DNA from 2 places in the Streptomyces sp. GDS52 genome. Region 1 is predicted to be linked to the other one. Evidence: riboswitches for the same ligand, from Rfam matches in the RefSeq annotation. Region 1 holds a riboswitch; the other holds the start of a gene.
What was found. A riboswitch is a leader RNA that binds a small molecule or an ion and turns the genes downstream of it on or off. The one in region 1 is predicted to bind glycine.
Positions count from the first base shown of each region.

Region 2: another riboswitch for glycine. It lies ahead of gcvT (glycine cleavage system aminomethyltransferase GcvT); the one in region 1 lies ahead of gcvP (aminomethyl-transferring glycine dehydrogenase).

Region 1 is NZ_CM125966.1:6,249,649-6,259,934, forward strand. It holds gene ACTWJ9_RS28525 (mannose-1-phosphate guanyltransferase) at 1-1,535, shown strand, start outside; gene ACTWJ9_RS28530 (DUF881 domain-containing protein) at 1,655-2,569, shown strand; gene ACTWJ9_RS28535 (small basic family protein) at 2,566-2,898, shown strand; gene ACTWJ9_RS28540 (DUF881 domain-containing protein) at 2,904-3,815, shown strand; gene ACTWJ9_RS28545 (FHA domain-containing protein) at 3,877-4,800, shown strand; gene ftsR (transcriptional regulator FtsR) at 4,847-5,590, shown strand; gene ACTWJ9_RS28555 (bifunctional nuclease family protein) at 5,675-6,148, shown strand; gene ACTWJ9_RS28560 (MerR family transcriptional regulator) at 6,367-7,053, shown strand; gene ACTWJ9_RS28565 (DNA polymerase IV) at 7,162-8,598, shown strand; gene ACTWJ9_RS28570 (PRC-barrel domain-containing protein) at 8,636-9,013, opposite strand; glycine riboswitch at 9,132-9,228, shown strand; gene gcvP (aminomethyl-transferring glycine dehydrogenase) at 9,401-10,286, shown strand, end outside.
Region 2 is NZ_CM125966.1:2,092,379-2,102,664, reverse strand. It holds gene ACTWJ9_RS09385 (enoyl-CoA hydratase/isomerase family protein) at 1-222, shown strand, start outside; gene ACTWJ9_RS09380 (ATP-binding protein) at 391-999, shown strand; gene ACTWJ9_RS09375 (NADPH-dependent F420 reductase) at 996-1,772, shown strand; gene ACTWJ9_RS09370 (cold-shock protein) at 1,882-2,292, opposite strand; gene ACTWJ9_RS09365 (SGNH/GDSL hydrolase family protein) at 2,609-3,469, shown strand; gene ACTWJ9_RS09360 (L-serine ammonia-lyase) at 3,526-4,893, opposite strand; gene glyA (serine hydroxymethyltransferase) at 5,035-6,309, opposite strand; gene gcvH (glycine cleavage system protein GcvH) at 6,325-6,702, opposite strand; gene gcvT (glycine cleavage system aminomethyltransferase GcvT) at 6,868-7,995, opposite strand; glycine riboswitch at 8,063-8,185, opposite strand; glycine riboswitch at 8,186-8,283, opposite strand; gene ACTWJ9_RS09340 (AAA family ATPase) at 8,502-9,167, shown strand; gene ACTWJ9_RS09335 (enhanced serine sensitivity protein SseB) at 9,266-10,057, shown strand; gene ACTWJ9_RS09330 (enhanced serine sensitivity protein SseB C-terminal domain-containing protein) at 10,239-10,286, shown strand, end outside.

The DNA.
Region 1 (10,286 bases):
TCCTGGGCAGGAACACCGACGTCATGCGCGCGGCGCGGATCGAGGACGGCGCCGTCATCGGCGACGAATGCCTGATCGGCGAGGAATCGATCGTCCAAGGGAATGTGCGGGTCTACCCGTTCAAGACGATCGAGGCGGGCGCCTTCGTCAACACCTCGGTCATCTGGGAGTCCAGAGGGCAGGCACATCTCTTCGGAGCCCGTGGGGTCTCCGGAATCCTGAACGTCGAGATCACTCCGGAACTCGCCGTGCGGCTGGCCGGTGCCTACGCGACGACGCTGAAGAAGGGGTCGACGGTCACCACGGCCCGGGACCACTCCCGTGGTGCCCGTGCCCTGAAGCGTGCGGTCATCTCCGCGTTGCAGGCCAGTGCCATCGACGTACGGGACCTGGAGAACGTACCGTTGCCCGTGGCCCGGCAGCAGACCGCGCGGGGCAGCGCGGGCGGCATCATGATCCGCACCACACTCGGCGTGCCCGACTCGGTCGACATCATGTTCTTCGACGGACAGGGCGCCGACCTCTCGCAAGGCAGCCAGCGCAAACTGGACCGGGTGTTCGCGCGACAGGAGTACCGGCGTGCGTTCCCGGGAGAGATCGGTGATCTGCACTTCCCGGCGAGTGTCTTCGATTCGTACACCGGGTCACTGCTGCGGAACGTCGACACCACGGGAATCGCGGAGTCCGGGCTGAAGGTCGTCGTGGACGCGTCGAACGGCAGCGCGGGGCTCGTCCTGCCGAGTCTGCTCGGCAAACTCGGTGTCGACTCGCTGACCATCAACCCCGGCCTGAACGAGTCCAGGCCGACCGAGACGGCCGATATGCGACGCTCGGGGCTGGTGCGGCTCGGTGAGATGGTGGCGTCCTCCGGTGCCGCGTTCGGTGTGCGGTTCGACCCCGTCGGCGAGCGGCTGTCCCTGGTCGACGAGAAGGGGAGGATCGTCGAGGACGACCGGGCGCTGCTCGTCCTGCTCGACCTCATCGCGGCCGAGCGGCGCAGCGGCAGGGTCGCGCTCCCCGTGACCACCACCAGGATCGCCGAACAGGTGGCGGCCTACCACGGCACGCAGGTGGAGTGGACGACCACCTCGCCCGACGACCTGACGCGCGTGGGCGGGGAAGAGGGGACGATCTTCGGCGGTGACGGCAAGGGCGGTTTCATCGTCCCGGAGTTCAGCCGGGTCTACGACGGCACTGCGGCCTTCGTCCGGCTCATCGGTCTGGTGGCGAGGACGCAGCTCACGCTCAGCCAGATCGACGCGCGGATCCCGCGCGCGCACGTGATCAAGCGCGATCTGGCGACTCCGTGGGCCGTCAAGGGACTGGTGATGCGGCGGGTCGTCGAGGAGGCCGGTGAACGCTTCGTGGACACCACGGACGGTGTACGCGTGGTGGAGCCCGACGGCCGCTGGGTGATGGTGCTGCCCGACCCGGCGGAGGCGGTCACCCACCTGTGGGCGGAGGGACCCGACGACGCCTCCGCCCAGGCCCTGCTCGACGAGTGGGCGGCCGTCGTGGACAGCGCGGGACGATAGGCGGAACGGCAGAACCAGCGGTACACGTGCGTGCCGGACAAGTGCCCCCAACGGGGCCTGTCCGGCACGCCGGTAGGGCCGTTCGGAGGTAGTGGCCGTGGCGTGCGACGATGTGCGGCATGCCGCAGCAATCCCCCGTTCGGAGCACACCCCAGCGGCCTCCGCGCCCGGACGCGTCCATGTCGTTGCTCACCAACGTGATGGACCACAGCCTCGACGAGGGATACGCCGAGGCCGCCGCGCGAAAGCAGGCCGACGGCAGCGGCGGTATGCCGAAGACCCTCAGGGCGAAACTGGGGCTCGCCGGTGGTCTGGTGCTCGCCGCTCTGGTCGTGACCGTCGGAGCCGCGCAAGCCAGGGTGGCGGCCCCCGTCGTCGCCAAGGAGCGCGAGGAACTGATCGACAGGATCGACCGCGAGACCGAGGCGGCGGACAAGCTCAAGGACGGCGTCGACGCACTCCGTGACGATGTGGGCGCGCGGCAGCGCGAGGCGCTCAGGCACAGCGGTGAGGGCGACCGCACCGAACTGGTGGGCGTCCTGGCGGGTGCCGTCGCGGTGCACGGCCCCGGAGTGAAGCTCGTGGTGAACGACGCCAAGGACACGAGCGTGGGCGGGGACGGCGACGCGCGGTCGACCTCCGGTTTCTCCGACACCGGGCGGGTCCGCGACCGTGACATGCAACGCGTGGTCAACGGGCTGTGGGAGTCCGGTGCCGAGGCCGTCTCGATCAATGGGCAGCGGCTGACCGCTCTGTCTGCGATCAGGGCCGCGGGAGACGCGATACTGGTCGACAACAGGCCGCTGGTACCGCCGTACACGGTGCTCGCGGTGGGGGACGGCCGACAGCTGAGCAGCCGGTTCCAGAACAGTGCGGACGGGCTGTATCTGCAGGCCCTGGAGGAGAGCTACGACATCCGCACCGAACTTTCGGTGGAGGACGCCCTCCGGCTGCCCGCCGCGCCGAGTGTGATCGTACGAACCGCACAACCGATGACCGAGACGACATCTGCAACTGAGAAGGGCACATCGTGATCGCCGTACTGGGCCTCGTCGTGGGAGTCGTGGCCGGCCTGTTGGTCCGGCCCGAGGTTCCGGCAGTCGTCGAGCCTTACCTGCCGATCGCCGTCGTGGCGGCGCTCGACGCCGTCTTCGGCGGGCTGCGGGCCATGCTCGACGGCATCTTCGACGACAAGGTCTTCGTGGTGTCGTTCCTGTCGAACGTGGTGGTGGCCGCGCTGATCGTCTTCCTCGGCGACAAGTTGGGCGTGGGAGCCCAGCTGTCCACCGGGGTCGTGGTCGTCCTCGGCATCCGGATCTTCTCCAACGCCGCGGCGATCCGCCGGCACGTGTTCCGGGCGTGAGGGCGATGAGCGATCACGAGCACGACAGGACGACGCCCGAGCCGGCAGCCGGACCACACTCGGTACCCGGACCACGCCCGGCAGCCGGTGGCAGCCTCCGCAAGGAGCTGCCCGACGAGGTGCCCGCGCCCGTGTCCGCGCCCACGCCGACGGTCGAGGACGGGGGGACACCGCCGGAGCCGCCCGGATCCGATCTGACCGGACGGCAGCGACTGGTGAAGGGATTGTGGCCGCCACGGATCACCCGGGCTCAACTCATCGTCGCCGTGTTGCTGTTCGGCCTGGGTTTCGGCCTGGCCGTCCAGGTCGCCTCGAACAGCGAGGGTGACAGTGCGCTGCGCGGCGCTCGTCAGGAAGATCTTGTCCGTATCCTCGATGAACTCGACGACCGCACGGAGCGTCTTGAGGATGAGAAGCAAGGGCTCGAGAAGCAGCGTGACGAGCTGGAGAACAGCTCGGACCAGGCCGAGGAGGCCCGGAGACAGACAGCCGAGAAGGAACGGCAACTCGGCATCCTGGCGGGCACCGTGGCCGCGCAGGGGCCCGGCATCACGTTGGTCATCGAGGACACGAAGGGGATGGTGAAGGCGAACATGCTGCTCGACGCCGTCCAGGAGCTGCGCGCGGCCGGTGCCGAGGCCATCCAGTTGGACGGCGTGCGGGTCGTGGCGGGCACCTACCTGTCCGATTCCGGCAATGGGGTGAGTGTCGACGGGAACAAGATCACTGCCCCCTATCGTTTCAAGGTCATCGGCAAGCCGCAGGATCTCGAACCGGCGCTCAACATCCCAGGAGGTGTGGTGCAGACTCTCGAGAAGGAACAGGCCACCGCCTCCGTGGAGAGGTCGGCCAAGATCGTCGTGGATGCCTTGCGGCCGGCGAAGCAGCCTGACTACGCTCGGTCGTCCTCCCCGTGAACCGGGGGTGCATGGGGGGTGACCGGCGAGGGCAAGAGGTTGCGGGGGGTCGGCGCACCGAATGGGTGGTGCGTGGTGGAAACTGTCTGGTGGATACGGACGTTGTGAAGATGTCCGGGTCGGCCAATGTGTTCAGTCAGGGTTCGTCCTGCCCCACGGGCGGGTCTGTTTCGGTCAAGGGGAATCGCCCGTGAAGTTGTTTGGGAAGTTGTTCGGCAAGAGCGCACGAGAAGGCCGCGACAGTGAGGCTGCCCGGCATCGTGCCCAGCCGGAGACGGAAGGTTCGCGTCCGCTGTTCCGGGACCAGGTGGACGGCCAGGGCGCGCCGTCGGTTGACCTTGCGCAGTCGAGCGGCATAGGTTTCGGGCAACCGTCAACCTCAGGTACGGGTGGAGGGTTCTCCGACCCGTACGCGTCCCAAGCCCCCGGTGGGCAGGAGGATCCGTCCATGTCGGTCCTGGTATGTGCGAGGTGCGGTAACCGCAACCCGGAGAACAGCCGGTTCTGCTCCAACTGTGGAGCTCCGCTCCGGCCCGGAGTCGCCCCGGAGCGCCCCTCCGAGACGACCTCCACCATCTCCATCTCCGGTCTCGAGGCCTACGACGCGGAGGTCACCGGCCAGACGCAGATGCCGATGCTGTCGCCCGAGGCGCAGGCGGCCGTCGACGCTCTGCCGGTGGGTTCGGCGCTCCTGGTCGTGCGCCGCGGGCCGAACTCGGGAAGCCGCTTCCTGCTGGACGGAGATCTGACGACGGCCGGCCGGCACCCGCAGAGCGACATCTTCCTGGACGACGTGACGGTCTCGCGTCGGCACGTGGAGTTCCGCCGCGGCCAGGACGGTTCCTTCACCGTGGCCGACGTGGGCAGTCTGAACGGCACGTACGTCAACCGTGAGCGCATCGATCAGGTCGGTCTGTCGAACGGTGACGAGGTGCAGATCGGCAAGTACCGGCTGGTGTTCTACGCGAGCCAGCGGGGCTACTGACCCTCCCCGGGTTCCGTCCGGGGCACCCTGACCCCAGGGAAGGTCCATGCTTCACACACCGAGCGGCGGTGCCGGGCACGGCGCCGCCGCAGCGGAAACCGGACTGATGAGCATCGGCACGGTGCTGAACACGCTGCGCGAGGAATTCCCCGAAGTCACCATCTCCAAGATCCGCTTCCTGGAGTCGGAGGGGCTCATCGAGCCGCGGCGGACCCCCTCGGGGTATCGCAAGTTCAGCGCGGCGGACGTCGAGCGGCTCGGTCATGTCCTGAGGATGCAGCGGGACCACTACCTGCCGCTCAAGGTGATCCGTGAGCACGTGGAGGCGATGGAGCGCGGCGAGGCCCTCCCGCTGCCGGTGCTGTCCCGGCAGCGGGAGGGGGAAGCCGGCCCCGAGCCGTCCGCCGATCCTGCCTCCACGGCGGCCCGGATCGGGCGGGCGCAGCTGCTGGCGGCCGCCGGCATCGACCAGGAGCAGCTCGCGGAGTGGGAGTCGTACGGGCTGCTCGCTCCCGTCGAGGGCGAGGTGTACGACGCCGAGGCGGTCACCGTCGCCGGTCTCATCACCGAGTTGGGGCGGTTCGGGATCGAGCCGAGACACCTGAGGGCGATGAAGGCCGCCGCGGAGCGGGAGGCCGGGCTGGTGGACCAGGTCGTCGCCCCGCTCAAACGCCACCGCAATCCGCAGACCAGGGCTCATGCGCAGGCGCGTGCGAAGGAGCTCGCCGGTCTCACGGTGAAGCTGCACGCCGCGTTGGTGAGCTCGGCGCTCGGAGTGCGGCTGCCCTGAGGGGCACGGGGCCGGGGGACCGGATCGGCCACCTGATCCCGGCCCGACTACCCAAACGTCCCGGGCACGGCCTAGGGTTGCTGTGTGAACGAGCTCGATGTCGTAGGTGTCCGGGTCGAAATGCCCTCGAACCAACCGATCGTGCTGCTGCGCGAAGTGGGAGGCGACCGGTACCTCCCCATCTGGATCGGGCCGGGGGAGGCGACGGCCATCGCCTTCGCCCAGCAGGGCATGGCTCCGGCGCGCCCGCTGACCCACGACCTCTTCAAGGACGTGCTGGAAGCCGTCGGTCAAGAGCTCACGGAAGTGCGCATCACGGATCTGCGCGAGGGGGTCTTCTACGCGGAGCTGGTCTTCGCCAGCGGCGTGGAGGTCAGTGCCCGGCCGTCCGACGCCATAGCGCTGGCGCTGCGCACGGGGACGCCGATCTACGGCAGTGACACGGTCCTCGACGACGCGGGGATCGCCATTCCGGACGAGCAGGAGGACGAGGTGGAGAAGTTCCGCGAGTTCCTCGACCAGATCTCGCCGGAGGATTTCGGCTCCAGCAGTCAGTGAGCGGCGGTGACCGTCCCGCCGGATTCCCGCTCGGGCCGGGGGCGCGCGAGGGCGTCGCACGGCCCGCACAGAAGGCATTCGGCTAGCCTTTCCCCGCGGTGGGACACGGGAAACCACTCTTAGGGTGATTATCACTCGGCGTGCCGAGTGTGGCGATCGTTGACGCACCCTTGGTGACTGCCTACCGTCGAGGAGGCAGGTCGAGGACGGAGGTCGGCGTGAGAAGCACCGGCGACGGTACGGCCGGGGGTGCCCCCGGACACGGTCTCGGGGCGAGAGGTCCGTACCCTCACCCAGGCCCTCAGCTCCGCGCGAGCGGGGCGTATGCCCATTACGGCAGTGTGGCCGATCATGCTCCGCAGCGGCCGTCGGCCGTGCCGAGCAGCGGAGGGGCGACGACGTCCATGGTGTCCGAGGAGATCGGTTATCGCGGCCCCACGGCCTGCGCGGCCGCCGGTATCACCTACCGGCAACTGGACTACTGGGCCCGCACGGGACTGGTCGAGCCCAGTGTGCGGCCCGCGCACGGCTCCGGGACGCAGCGGCTGTACAGCTTCCGGGACGTCGTCGTCCTGAAGATCGTCAAGCGGTTCCTGGACACCGGCGTGTCGCTGCAGAACATCCGTACCGCCGTCCAGCATCTGCGGGAGCGAGGCTTTCGTGATCTGGAGCGCATGACGCTGATGAGCGACGGCGCCACGGTCTACGAGTGCGACACGCCGGATGAGGTCCATGCCCTGCTCCAGGGTGGCCAGGGGATCTTCGGGATCGCCGTCGGTGTGGTGTGGCGGGACGTCGAGAGCGCGCTGTCCCAGTTGCACGGGGAGCGTGTCGACACCGGGGAGACGCTTATCGGGCCCAACCCGGCGGACGAGCTGGCGCGGCGGCGGAACCGAGCCGTTTGAGCCGTCGGTGCCGCTGAGCGGTCCGTGTCGTCCGGGACGCGTCCGGGGCGGCCGGTGGCCGGCCCGGGTGGCAGGGCATTGTCAGTGGCGTAGGGCAGCATCGAAGATGTGAGATCCGCGCCCACCATCCTGCATCTCGACATGGATGCCTTCTTCGCCTCGGTCGAGCAGGCGTCCAAGCCGAGCCTGCGGGGGAAAGCCGTGGTGGTGGGCGGGCTCGGGCCACGTGGAGTGGTCGCCACCGCTTCGTACGAGGCCCGGCTCTTCGGCATCCGTTCCGCGCTGCCCATGGCGCAGGCGCGACGGCTCGCGCCGAACGCGGCGTATCTCGTGCCGCGCTTCGCGTTCTACCGGTCGATCAGCGACCAGGTGATGGGGCTGCTGCGGGCGCTGTCGCCGCTGGTGGAGCCCTTGAGCCTGGACGAGGCGTTCGTGGACCTGGAGGCCGGCGGGGCGGCCTGGGACGAGCGGTCGGCCCGGCTGGCCGGGGCGAGACTGCGCGCGGACATACGGGCGGTCACCGGGCTCACCGGGTCCGTCGGGCTCGCCGCCTCCAAGATGCTGGCGAAGATCGCCTCGGAGCAGGCGAAGCCCGACGGGCTGGTGCTCATCGAGCCGGGGAGGGAGCGGTCCCTGCTGGCACCGCTCCCGGTCCGGACGCTGCCGGGGGTGGGGCCCGCCACCGGTGACCACCTGCGCAGGGCCGGGATCCACACGATCGACGAGCTCGCCGAGGCCGGGGAGGACGAGCTGGTGCGGTTGCTCGGCAAGGCACACGGACACGCGCTGTACGCCATGGCCCTGGCACGGGACGAACGGCCCGTGGTGGCCGAGCGGGAGACGAAGTCGGTGTCGGTCGAGGACACGTACGACGTGGACATTCACGACCGGGTGCGGGTCGGGACGGAGGTGCGGCGGCTCGCCGATCGCTGTGTGCGCAGGCTGCGGGGAGCAGGGCTGGCGGGACGGACCATCGTGCTGAAGGTGCGGCGCTACGACTTCTCGACGCTCACCCGGTCCGAGACGCTGCGGGGCCCCACGGACGATCCGACGGTGGTGCGTGAGGCGGCGGCGCGGTTGCTGGGGTCGGTCGACACGACGGGCGGAGTACGGCTGCTGGGGGTGGGGGTCAGCGGGCTCGCGGACTACACCCAGGAGGACTTGTTCGCGCAGGCGGCGGGGGGCCGGGGGGAGGAGTCGCCGGGCGAGGAGGCGCAGATGGCCGCACCCGCGGAGGAGGAGCGGCGGACGAGCGTGGAGCGGAGCTGGCCGGCCGGGCACGATGTACGGCACACCGAGTACGGGCACGGGTGGGTCCAGGGCAGCGGCCTGGGCCGGGTCACGGTCCGGTTCGAGACACCCGGCTCGGCGGTGGGACGGGTGAGGACCTTCCGCACCGACGACCCGGCCCTGCAGCCGGCGGATCCGCTGCCCCTGGTGGATCGAAGCCTCGGCGAGAGCGAGAGGCCGCAGGGTGGTGCGGAGACGAGCGATGGCTCGGGGGCGGGTCCCGGGGGCATGGATCCGGGGCACTCACAGGTGTGAGTGGGCCGCGGGCTTCGTGCTCCGGTTCCGGGGGCTCTCAGGCGTGGCGGTCGTCGCGGTCGGCGAGTTTGCCGAAGTCGCGGTCCGGAAGCGGGGGAGGCGCGGAGATGTCCAGACCGTAGTGGTGGTAGAGCTGGAGTTCCTGCTCCGGGGAGAGGTGGCGGCCCACGCCGAAGTCGGGGGCGTCCTTGATCAGGGCGCGTTCGAAGGGAATGTGGAGGCTGCCGTCGATCAGCTCGCTCGGCTCCAGGGGGACGAAGGCGTCCCTGCTGAACAGGCCGGTGCGTATCGCCGCCCACTCGGGTATGCCGGTGGCGTCGTCGAGATAGACCTCGTCGATGGTGCCGATCCGGGTCCCGTTGCGGTCGAAGGCCTTGCGGCCGATCAGGTTGCGCGGATCGATGTCGGTCTGCACGGGCCCTCCACTGGTCGCAATCCGCAGTCATTCGTCAGCACTACGAAACGGCACAATCGGTCCGGCGGCCACTCGAAGGTCCGGGGGTTGCCCTCGCTGGTACGCTGGCAGCGGCTGCTGACCCCGTGCGGGAGAGTCCTCCGGACACCATCGGAGGGCGCCGAAGGAGCAAATCCTCCCCGGAAACTCTCAGGCCCACGTACCGCATGGACGAGGTCACTCTGGAAAGCAGGGCGGGTGTCGACGGCTCCCGCTCTCACCGACGGTGAAAGCCGGACGCCCTGCGGCGGTCCGGTGAAGCTCTCAGGTTGAGATGACAGAGGGGGAGGCCGTCCGGGCACCCGTCATGGTGCCCCTCGAAGGTCGTCAGACCAGGAGGCCTCCACAATGACCGCCCACCGCATTCCCCTCTCCGAGCTCGAACAGGGAACGCCCTTCGAGCAGCGTCACATCGGCCCCGACCACGAGGCCCGCGCCAAAATGCTCGCGCAGGTCGGCTACGGCTCGCTCGACGAGCTGACGGCCGCGGCGGTCCCGGATGTGATCAAGAACGCCGACGCGCTCGATCTGCCGGGCGCCCGGACCGAGCCCGAGGTGCTGGCCGAACTCCGGTCGCTGGCCGACCGCAACGAGGTGCTCGGCTCCATGATCGGGCTCGGGTACTACGGGACCTTCACGCCGCCCGTCATCCTGCGCAACGTGATGGAGAACCCCGCCTGGTACACGGCGTACACGCCGTACCAGCCGGAGATCTCGCAGGGACGGCTCGAGGCGCTGCTGAACTTCCAGACCATGGTCGCCGAACTGACCGGCCTGCCGACCTCTGGGGCCTCACTGCTCGACGAGGGCACGGCCGCCGCCGAGGCGATGGCGCTGTCGCGGCGCATGGGCAAGAACAAGAACGGTCTGTTCCTGGTCGACGCGGACGCGCTGCCGCAGACGATCGCCGTGATCGAGACCCGTGCCGAGCCGACCGGCGTCGAGGTCGTCGTCGCCGACCTGAGCGAGGGCATCCCCGCCGAGATCGCCGAGCGCAAGATCAACGGCGTGCTGATCCAGTACCCGGGCGCCTCCGGAGCCGTACGCGACATCAAGCCGGTGATCGACCGGGCGCACGAGCTGGGCGCGCTGGTCACCGTCGCCGCCGATCTGCTCGCCCTCACACTGCTGACGTCGCCCGGCGAACTCGGCGCGGACATCGCGGTCGGCACGACCCAGCGCTTCGGTGTGCCCATGGGCTTCGGCGGGCCGCACGCCGGATACATGGCCGTGC
Region 2 (10,286 bases), 4.2 Mb from region 1:
GTCTACGAGCAGGCACACGCGTGGGCCGCGCGGCTCGCCAAGGGGCCGGCGATCGCGCTGCGCGCGGCCAAGGAGTCGATCGACACCGGTCTGGAGACCGACATCGACACCGGCCTCGCCGTCGAGCGCAACTGGTTCGCGGGCCTGTTCGCCACCGAGGACCGTGAACGGGGGATGCGCAGCTTCGTGGAGGACGGCCCCGGCAAGGCAAAGTTCCTCTGAACCCTCTTTCGGAGTATTGCAATTGACACGATGTCTGATTCGAGTCCCTCGGCGGGGCGGTTTATGGGAGCCTTAACGGGCCCTTAAGTCTGCCGCGTCGAGGGAGTCCGTCGATTGCCGCACAGCGAGCCGTTGCCGCAGGTAGCAGGGTCCGCTGACCACCCCGAGGTGCCTGAGGCATATGCCGGTGGCCCGGCCCGGAGCGGGGGCGTGCAGGGGGCGCATTCCCCCGGAACCTCCCCGGGCGCCCCACCGGGCGGCCATGATGGGGCCATGGCGGGGCTGGATGGGATGGAACAGCCGCGGGGAGACGGACGTGCGACCGCGTCGCGCTGGTCGCCGACGGTCGAGGACGAACACGCCCGGAAGGCGCTGGAGTTATTCGGCAACCCGACGGAGGCGGAGGTTCCGTTGCCGTCCCTCCCCGAGTCCGCCGCCACCGCACGCCGGCTCACCCAGATCGTGCTCCTGCGCCAGTGGGGTCTCACCGCCGCGACCACCGAGGACGCCGTTCTGCTCGTCTCCGAGCTCGTCGGCAACGCGGTACGCCACACCGGTGCCCGCGTCTTCGGCCTCCGGCTGCGCCGCCGCCCCCGCTGGATCCGCGTCGAGGTCCGCGACCCGTCCCGCGGCCTGCCCTGTCTCATGCCGGTCCAGGGACTGGACGTCAGCGGACGCGGCCTCTTCCTCGTCGACACCCTCGCCGACCGCTGGGGCGTCGACCTGCTCCCGCGGGGCAAGACGACCTGGTTCGAAATGCGCGTGTCGGACCGTTGACGGACAAACGGGGAATAGCCCGCCCGCCCCGGGCGGTTGGTGTCGACCATGGTGGTTCCCGAAGGGAACCGAAGCGGACACCGACCCCCGGAAGGGCGAGGCGAGCGGACATGAAGATCGGCATCATCGGAGCGGGCAACATCGGGGGCAACCTCACACGGCGGCTCACCGCCCTCGGCCACGACGTCTCCGTCGCCAATTCCCGTGGCCCCCACACGCTCGGCGGTCTGGCCGAGGAGACCGGCGCGACCCCGGTACGGGCCGAGGACGCGGCGCGCGGCGCCGAGGTCGTCGTCGTCACCGTCCCGCTGAAGGCCGTACCGGACCTGCCGTCCGGCCTGTTCGACGAGGCCGCGGAGGACGTGGCCGTCATCGACACCGGGAACTACTATCCCCGGCAGCGCGACGGGAAAATCGAGGGCATCGAGGACGAGGGCCTCACGGAGAGCCGCTGGACGGAACGGCAGATCGGCCACCCCGTGATCAAGGCCTTCAACGGCACGTACGCCCAGGACATCCTGGACCGCCACCGCCCCGCCGGCGCCTCCGACCGGATGGCCCTGCCCGTCGCCGGTGACGACGAGGCGGCCAAGCGGAAGGTCCGGGCCCTGATCGAGGAGCTCGGCTTCGACACCGTGGACGCGGGCGGCATCGACGACTCCTGGCGCCAGCAGCCCGACACCCCGGTCTACGGCCTGCGGGGGGACACCGAGTCCGTCGCCAAGGCTCTGGCCGAGGCGTCCCCGGAACGCAAGCCGGAGTTCCGGGCGTAGGGATCCTCGACGCCCGCCCGGTCCTCACCGGCTGCTGCGGTCCGCCCGGCCACTCCGTCTCGACCGGATGTCCGGGCGCACCGCGCCTGCCCGGGCGGTGCGCCCGGGCTCAGCCGTCGCACCAGCCGTGGGTCTTGCCGAACTGCAGCAGTCCGCGGCGCGCCTGGAGGATCTGTTCGCCGGTCAGCGTGGGAGCGGCGGACAGCAGGACCTCCGTGACCTCCTGGAGGTACTCCTCGGCGGTGAGCACATCGCACAGCGAGTCGTCGCCGTCCCCGTCGGGATGCCTGCCCACGGCGGAGGACACCCCGCCGGCCCCCTGGGCCAGCCGTACGCCCGAGGCCTTGAGGCCCCGGTCGCCCTCCTCGATCTCGAACTCCACGGCGATCCCGGGACGCAGCTGGTGCTCCGGGATCCGTACGTCGTTGACGTGGAGGAAGACGTCCTCCCCGCCGTGCTCGGGAGCGATGAACCCGTAACCCCGTACGGCGTCGAACCGCACCACACGACCAGCAACCATGATTCCAACCCCCAGCAGAACACCGGACCCCGTACTCGGGTCCCCTGCCCGGACCCCATGCCCGGACCGGAGTCCCGGCAGTCAAGAGTACGCCGAACAGGCGGCGGCCGAACAGGTGAACCGGAGGCTTCGCCGCCGCCCTGACCGGCCGACCGGAACCTCCTGCACGCCGGGGAAGTCCGGTGGACAGGGGTCCTGCGGCGTCCTGCCCCCGGAAAAACCGGTTCCCGCGGGCCGCCGTGCGGGGCCCCGTCCACTCGAGCAAGCTCATGGCGGGGTGGGACCCCGTCCGCGCACGTGCCGAATGGAGGCATCCTTGAGAACAGCCCTGCGCCTGGCCCTGGCCACCGTCCTGTCCGCCGGGACCGTAGGGGCCACGGCATCGGCCCAGGCCGCGCCGGCCGCGGCCGAACCACCGCGGTACGTCGCGCTCGGCGACTCCTACGCGGCCGCACCGCTGGTACCGCCCGTCGACCCGGCCGACCTGAGGTGCCTGCGCTCCCTGTCCGACTATCCCCACATCGCGGCCAAGGCCCTCGGAGCGGAACTCACCGACGTCAGCTGCTCCGGCGCCACCAGCAAGCATCTGAGCACCGCCCAGCACCCGGGAACCGCGCCCCAGTACGACGCGCTCACGCCCGACACCGACCTCGTCAGCGTCACCATCGGCGGCAACGACACCGGTCTCTTCGACGAGGTGCTGGGCTGCGTCAACATCCTGCCCCCGCCCTACGGCACCAGCTGCGCGAAGGAGAACACCGCCGGCGGCACCGACAAGGTCCGGGCGCGCATCGACGCCTGGGCGCCGGCCTCCGCCGCCGTCCTGGACGAGATCGCCCGCCGGGCACCGCACGCAGAGGTCTTCGTCGTCGGCTACGGCACCTACTTCCGCCCCGACGGCTGCCACCCCGCCCAGCCCTTCTGGAAGCAGGACGCCAACCACCTCCAGGGCGCCATCGACCACCTCGACGCCGTACTGAGGCGGACGGCCGAGAAGCACGGCGCCACCTTCGTCGGCACCCGCACCCTGAGCATCGGACACGACATCTGCGCCGCTCCCGGCGACCGCTACATCGAGGGCCTGATCCCCACCCGTGCGGCCGCGCCGCTGCACCCCAACGCCCCGGGGGCCCGGGCCGTCGGCGAGGCCCTCGCCGCGGCCGTGCGCGCGCCGTAGAACTCCGGACGGAACGGGCGCCCGGCCCGCGGTCTTCGGGCCGGGCGCCCGTTCCCTCAGCACTCGATGATGTTGACCGCCAGCCCGCCCCGGGCCGTCTCCTTGTACTTGACGGACATGTCCGCGCCGGTCTCCTTCATCGTCTTGATGACCTGGTCGAGGGAGACCTTGTGCGAGCCGTCGCCGCGCAGGGCCATGCGCGCGGCGGTGACCGCCTTCACCGCCGCCATGCCGTTGCGCTCGATGCACGGGATCTGGACGAGGCCGCCGACCGGGTCGCAGGTCAGGCCGAGGTTGTGCTCCATGCCGATCTCCGCGGCGTTCTCCACCTGTTCCGGCGAGCCGCCCATCACCTCGGCGAGGGCGCCCGCCGCCATCGAGCAGGCGGAGCCGACCTCGCCCTGGCAGCCGACCTCGGCGCCGGAGATGGAGGCGTTCTCCTTGAAGAGCATGCCGATCGCGCCGGCCGCGAGCAGGAAGCGGACCACGCCCTCCTCGTCGGCACCGGGGACGAAGTTCATGTAGTAGTGCAGGACGGCGGGGATGATGCCGGCCGCGCCGTTGGTCGGGGCGGTGACGACGCGGCCGCCGCCGGCGTTCTCCTCGTTCACGGCCATGGCGTAGAGCGTGATCCACTCCATGGCGAGGGCCTGCGGGTCGCCCTCGGAGCGCAGCTTGCGCGCCGTGTTCGCGGCGCGGCGGCGCACCTTCAGCCCGCCCGGCAGGATGCCCTCGCGGGACATGCCGCGCGCCACGCACGCCTGCATCACCCGCCAGATCTCCAGCAGCCCTTCGCGGACCTCCTCCTCCGTCCGCCAGGCGCGTTCGTTCTCCAGCATCAGGGCGGAGATGGACAGGCCCGTCTCCCCGGTCAGGCGCAGCAGCTCGTCGCCCGTGCGGAAGGGGTACTTCAGGACCGTGTCGTTGAGCTTGATGCGGTCCGCGCCCACCGCCTCCTCGTCGACGACGAAGCCGCCGCCCACCGAGTAGTACGTCTTCGACAGCACCTCGGCGCCGGCCGCGTCGAAGGCCTGGAGGGTCATGCCGTTCGCGTGGTAGGGGAGTGCCTTGCGGCGGTGCAGCACCAGGTCGTCGTCGAAGGAGAACGCGATCCCGTGGTCGCCGAGCAGCCGCAGGCGGCCCGATTCCCTGATCCTCTCCACCCGCTCGTCGGCCGTCTCCACGTCCACCGTGCGGGGCGAGTCGCCCTCCAGGCCGAGCAGCACCGCCTTGGGGGTGCCGTGGCCGTGGCCGGTGGCGCCCAGCGAGCCGTACAGCTCCGCCCGGACCGAGGCGACCGAGTCCAGCAGGCCCTCGTGGTCCAGCCGCCGGGCGAACATGCGGGCGGCCCGCATCGGGCCGACCGTGTGCGAGCTGGACGGGCCGATGCCGATCGAGAAGAGGTCGAAGACCGAGAGGGCCACGGGAGGACTCCTAGGGGTTGACGGACGCCGCTGTCCGCCGGCGGGGGTGGTTCGGAGCGGGCCGCCACGACGCGGGGCATCACGCTCACTTCCCAGTGTGCGTGATGCCCCGTACGGTCGTGCGGCGCAGAGCGTGCGGAATTACTTCAGACCGGGGTACAGGGGGTACTTCTCGGCGAGCGCCGTCACCCGGGCCCGGAGCGCGTCGACGTGGGCGGCCTCGAAGGGGGAGGGCGCCTTCAGCGTCTCGGCGATCACGTCCGCCACCTCGGCGAAGTCCTCGGCCGTGAAGCCGCGGGTGGCCAGGGCGGGCGTGCCGATCCGCAGACCCGAGGTGACCATCGGGGGACGCGGGTCGTTCGGGATCGCGTTGCGGTTGACGGTGATGCCGACCTCGTGGAGACGGTCCTCGGCCTGCTGCCCGTCCAGCGCGGAGTCGCGCAGGTCGACCAAGACCAGGTGCACGTCCGTGCCGCCGGACAGCACGTCCACGCCCGCGGCCTTGACGTCGTCCTCGACCAGGCGCTCGGCCAGGATGCGGGCACCCTCCAGGGTGCGGCGCTGCCGGTCCTTGAAGTCCTCGGACGCGGCGACCTTGAAGGCCACCGCCTTGGCCGCGATCACGTGCTCCAGCGGGCCGCCCTGCTGGCCGGGGAAGACCGCGGAGTTGATCTTCTTGGCCAGCTCGGCCGTGGAGAGGATCACCCCGCCGCGCGGACCGCCGAGGGTTTTGTGCGTGGTCGTGGTGACGACGTGGGCGTGCGGGACCGGGTTCGGGTGCAGGCCCGCCGCGACCAGACCGGCGAAGTGCGCCATGTCGACCATGAGGTACGCGCCGACCTCGTCCGCGATCCGGCGGAACGCGGCGAAGTCCAGCTGACGCGGGTACGCCGACCAGCCGGCGACGATCAGCTTCGGCTTCCTCTCCTTGGCCAGCCGTTCGACCTCGGCCATGTCGACCTGGCCGTCGTCGCCGACGTGGTACGCGACCACGTCGTAGAGCTTGCCGGAGAAGTTGATCTTCATGCCGTGGGTCAGGTGCCCGCCGTGCGCGAGGTTCAGGCCCATGATCGTGTCGCCGGGCTTGAGCAGCGCGAACATCGCGGCCGCGTTGGCCTGCGCACCCGAGTGCGGCTGCACGTTGGCGTGCTCGGCGCCGAAGAGCTCCTTGACCCGGTCGATGGCGATCTGCTCGATCACGTCGACGTGCTCGCAGCCGCCGTAGTAGCGGCGGCCGGGGTAGCCCTCGGCGTACTTGTTGGTGAGGACCGTGCCCTGGGCCTCCATGACCGCGACCGGGGCGAAGTTCTCCGAGGCGATCATCTCGAGGGTGGACTGCTGACGGTGCAGCTCGGCGTCGACCGCCGCCGCGACGGCCGGGTCGAGCTCGTGCAGCGGGGTGTTCAGAAGCGACATGGGGTTCAGGCCTCCTCAGCCCTGGATGAAGGCGTCGTACTCGGCGGCCGAGAGCAGGTCGGCCGGCTCGTCGCTCACCCGCACCTTGAACAGCCAGCCGCCCTCGAAGGGGGCCGAGTTCACCAGCGACGGGTCGCTCACCACGTCCTCGTTGACCTCGGTGACCTCACCGGTGACCGGGCAGTACAGGTCGCTGACCGACTTGGTCGACTCCAGCTCGCCGCAGGTCTCACCCGCGGTCACGGTGTCGCCGACCCCGGGGAGCTGGACGAACACGATGTCGCCGAGCGCGTTGGCCGCGTGCTCCGTGATGCCGATCGTCGACACGCCGTCCTCGGCGGCCGTCAGCCACTCGTGTTCCTTGCTGTAACGCAGCTGCTGGGGGTTGCTCATGATCTGGATCCTCCTGTGTGCGAGGGACCGCCGGGATCGACGGCGAGGAAAGGGGGGGGACGAAGGAGATGAAGGGGATGAAAGGGAGGGGTGGGAAGAGTCCGGGGGCACGGGACCGGCCGGTGCGGCCGTGGCCGCGGACACGGCCCACGTCCTACGACGGTGTCACTTCTGCCGCTGGTAGAACGGCAGGGCCACGACCTCGTAGGGCTCGTGGCTGCCGCGGATGTCCACCCCCACGCCCGGGGTACCCGGCGCCGAGTGCGCCACGTCGACGTACGCCATCGCGATCGGCTTGCCCAGCGTCGGTGAGGGCGCGCCGGAGGTGACCTCGCCGATCACCTCGCCGCCGGCCACCACCGGGTACCCGGCGCGCGGGACCCGGCGGCCCTCGGCGACCAGGCCCACCAGGGCGCGGGGCGGGGTCCGCTCGGCGCGGGCGGCGGCCTCGGTCAGGGCGGCACGGCCCACGAAGTCGCCCTCCTTCTCGAACTTCACGACCCGGCCGAACCCGGCGTCGAACGGCGTCAGCGAGGCGCTCAGCTCATTGCCGTACAGCGGCATGCCGGCCTCCAGGCGCAGCGTGTCCCGGCAGGCCAGCCCGCACGGGGTCACCCCCACGCCCTCGCCCGCCCCGGTCAGCGCCTGCCACACCCCGACCGCGTGCTCCGGCGCGACGAACAGCTCGAAGCCGTCCTCGCCGGTGTAGCCGGTACGGGCGATGAGCGCGGGGACGCCGGCGACCGTGCCGGGCAGGCCGGCGTAGTACTTCAGGCCGTCCAGGTCGGCATCGGTGAGGGACTTGAGGATGCCGGCGGCCTCGGGGCCCTGCACCGCGATCAGCGCGTAGGCGTCGCGGTCGTCGCGGACCTCGGCGTCGAAGCCCGCCGACCGCTCCACGAGGGCGTCCAGCACCACCTGGGCGTTGGAGGCGTTGGCGACGACCAGGTACTCGGGGGCCTCGGCCGCACCGAGCCGGTAGACGATCAGGTCGTCCAGGATGCCGCCGTCCTCGTCGCAGATCATGGTGTAGCGGGCGCGGCCGGGCTTGACGGTCCCGATGTTGCCGATCAGGGCGTAGTCCAGGAACCGCGCCGCCTGCGGGCCGGTGACGGTGATCTCGCCCATGTGCGAGAGGTCGAAGAGGCCCGCCTTCGTGCGCACGGCGTTGTGCTCGTCGCGCTCGGAGCCGTAGCGCAGGGGCATGTCCCAGCCGGCGAAGTCGGTCATCGTGGCGCCGAGCGAACGATGCAGGGCGTCGAGCGCTGTCCGGCGGAGTTCGGTACTGCTCATCGGTCGGTCTCCCAGGGCGATGGGGTCCCCCGTCGGCCGGGGCCGGGCACGGGGAGGGTGAGGACGTTCCTCCCCATCTGTCATCGGAACCTGAGAGGTTCGCCATGACCGTCCGCGCAGGGGACGTCACGGCTTGCACCTTGGGTGGAGCCACCGGGAACTCGCACGGCGGCCCGCTTTTCAGATGTGCCTGGCCCGCGCGGTAACGGTGCCTGAGAGATTCAAGGGAGGGACTTGCTCCTTCGGCGCCCCGGCGAAACGTGCCAGGGACTCTCCCGCGCGGATTCAAACGGCCGGTATGCAGTTGGCGCGCTCATCATTGCACGCATTGTGAGGCTTCGGCAGGGGGACCTTACCTTCGTACGCACAGGGTGCTCAGGTCTGTACGGAGGGCTGTGACAGGTCTGTATCGGGAAACGGACCGAATGAAGAGGCGTCCGCCGTTACCGTCTCTTTACACTCGGCGGGGACGGCGCTCGGGCGTCTGCCCCAGGGGAGGACTCACGGTGAACAGGACCACGGCGTACGCCACCACGGGTGTCGCGCCGCCGGGGCGGCAGGCCCCTTCGGACAGGGAGGCCCACGGCGTGCTGCCGGCGCCCGTCGTCCGCGACCTGCGCGAGTGCGCCGGCCGCGGTCCGCACGTCCTGCTCTTCGGCCCCCGCGACCTCGTCGTGGTCACCGGACTGCCCGGCAGCGGCAAGTCCACCCTGATGCGGCGCGCGGTGCGCGGCACCCGGATCGACTCCCAGGACACCCGCGACCGCTGGGACCGCCGCATGCCGCGCCTCCTGCCGTACGCGCTGTACCGGCCCCTGGTCCGCCTCGACCACTACGCCGGGCTGCGCCGCGCCCTGCGCACCGGCGAGGGGGTCGTCGTGCACGACTGCGGTACCCACGCCTGGGTGCGCCGCTGGCTGGCCCGCGAGGCCCGCCGCCGGGGCACGGGGCTGCATCTGCTGCTGCTCGACGTCCCCCCGGAGCAGGCGCTGGACGGTCAGCGTGAGCGCGGCCGCGGCGTCTCCCGGTACGCCTTCCTGCGGCACCGCACCGCCGTCGACCGGCTGCTGCGGTCCGTGGAGCGCGGCGACCTGCCCGCGGGCTGCGGTTCGGCGGTCCTGGTCGACCGGGACGCGGCGGACAGGCTGCGCCGCATCGACTTCACCGGCTGACGGCCGCACGGGCGGTCGGTGACACGGGCTGCCGGCCGCGGCGCGGCAGCGGTTAGCCTTTTCAGCCACAGCAGTGGTTCCAGGCAGGCGGTAGGCAGATGGACTTCCCGGCGGGCTTCTCCGCGGACTTCCCGGCACAGACTCACCCCCATCCGCACGGAGGATGGCCCGGCAACGAGTTGGAGGAGGTGCTCTCCGCCTCCCTCGGCGTCCCCTCGGCGGACGGCCGGATCATCGAGGTGCTGGGCAGGAGCCCGCTCTGGGTCCCGCTGCCGAACGGCGGCGGCCCGCACAGCGGCCCGCTGGACCTGCCCACCCTGGAGATCGAGGGGCAGGCGTACGTCCCGGTCTTCAGCTCCGAGGAACAGTTCCGCCGGGTCGTCGGCCCCCACATGTCGTTCACCGTCGCGCCCGCGGTGGAGTTCGCGCGGGGTCTGCCGCCGCAGGCCGGGATCGTGGTGAACCCCGGCGGCGTGGTCGGCGTCCCGCTGCCGCCGCCCGCCGTGGCCGAACTGTGCCGCGCCGGCCGCGGCCCGCTGGAGGATCCGGCGGGCGGCGGCCGGGTCAAGCTGTTCGAGCCGGACTGGCAGGACGATCCGGTGGACTTCCTCGCCGCCGCGGGCGCGGAGTTCGAGTCGATCGGTGTCGTCAGCACCGCCCGCCGCTGCCTCGCCGAGATCGAGACCGCGGACCCGGTGCTGTTCGTCGGGGTCGAACTGTCCCAGTGGGAGGGCGATCTGCGGACCCTGCCCGGCGACGCCCTGGGCCGCGCGCTGGGCCTCCGGCCGGTGAAGTGGCCCGTCAACCTGGTCCTCCTGGACGTGGCCCAGGACCCGGTCGGCCAATGGATGCGCGACCGCGTCCGCCCCTTCTATCAGCGCGAGGGCTGACCCGCCCGGCGGAGCGAGCGGGAAGCCGCCCCTTCGTCGGCCCGCCGGTGCCCGGCGGACGGGCGGAGCCCTCCGGGCCGCGGGCGGCTTAAGCTAGGTTCGTTGGCTGGGGCGAGGGTGTTGTACGGAGGGGCGATACAAAGTGAGCGCTGGCACCGCGGCGGCCGGGCAGGTCGAGCACATGCTGCGCCAGGTGACCCCCGGGCGTTACGACGCCTATGAGGCGTTG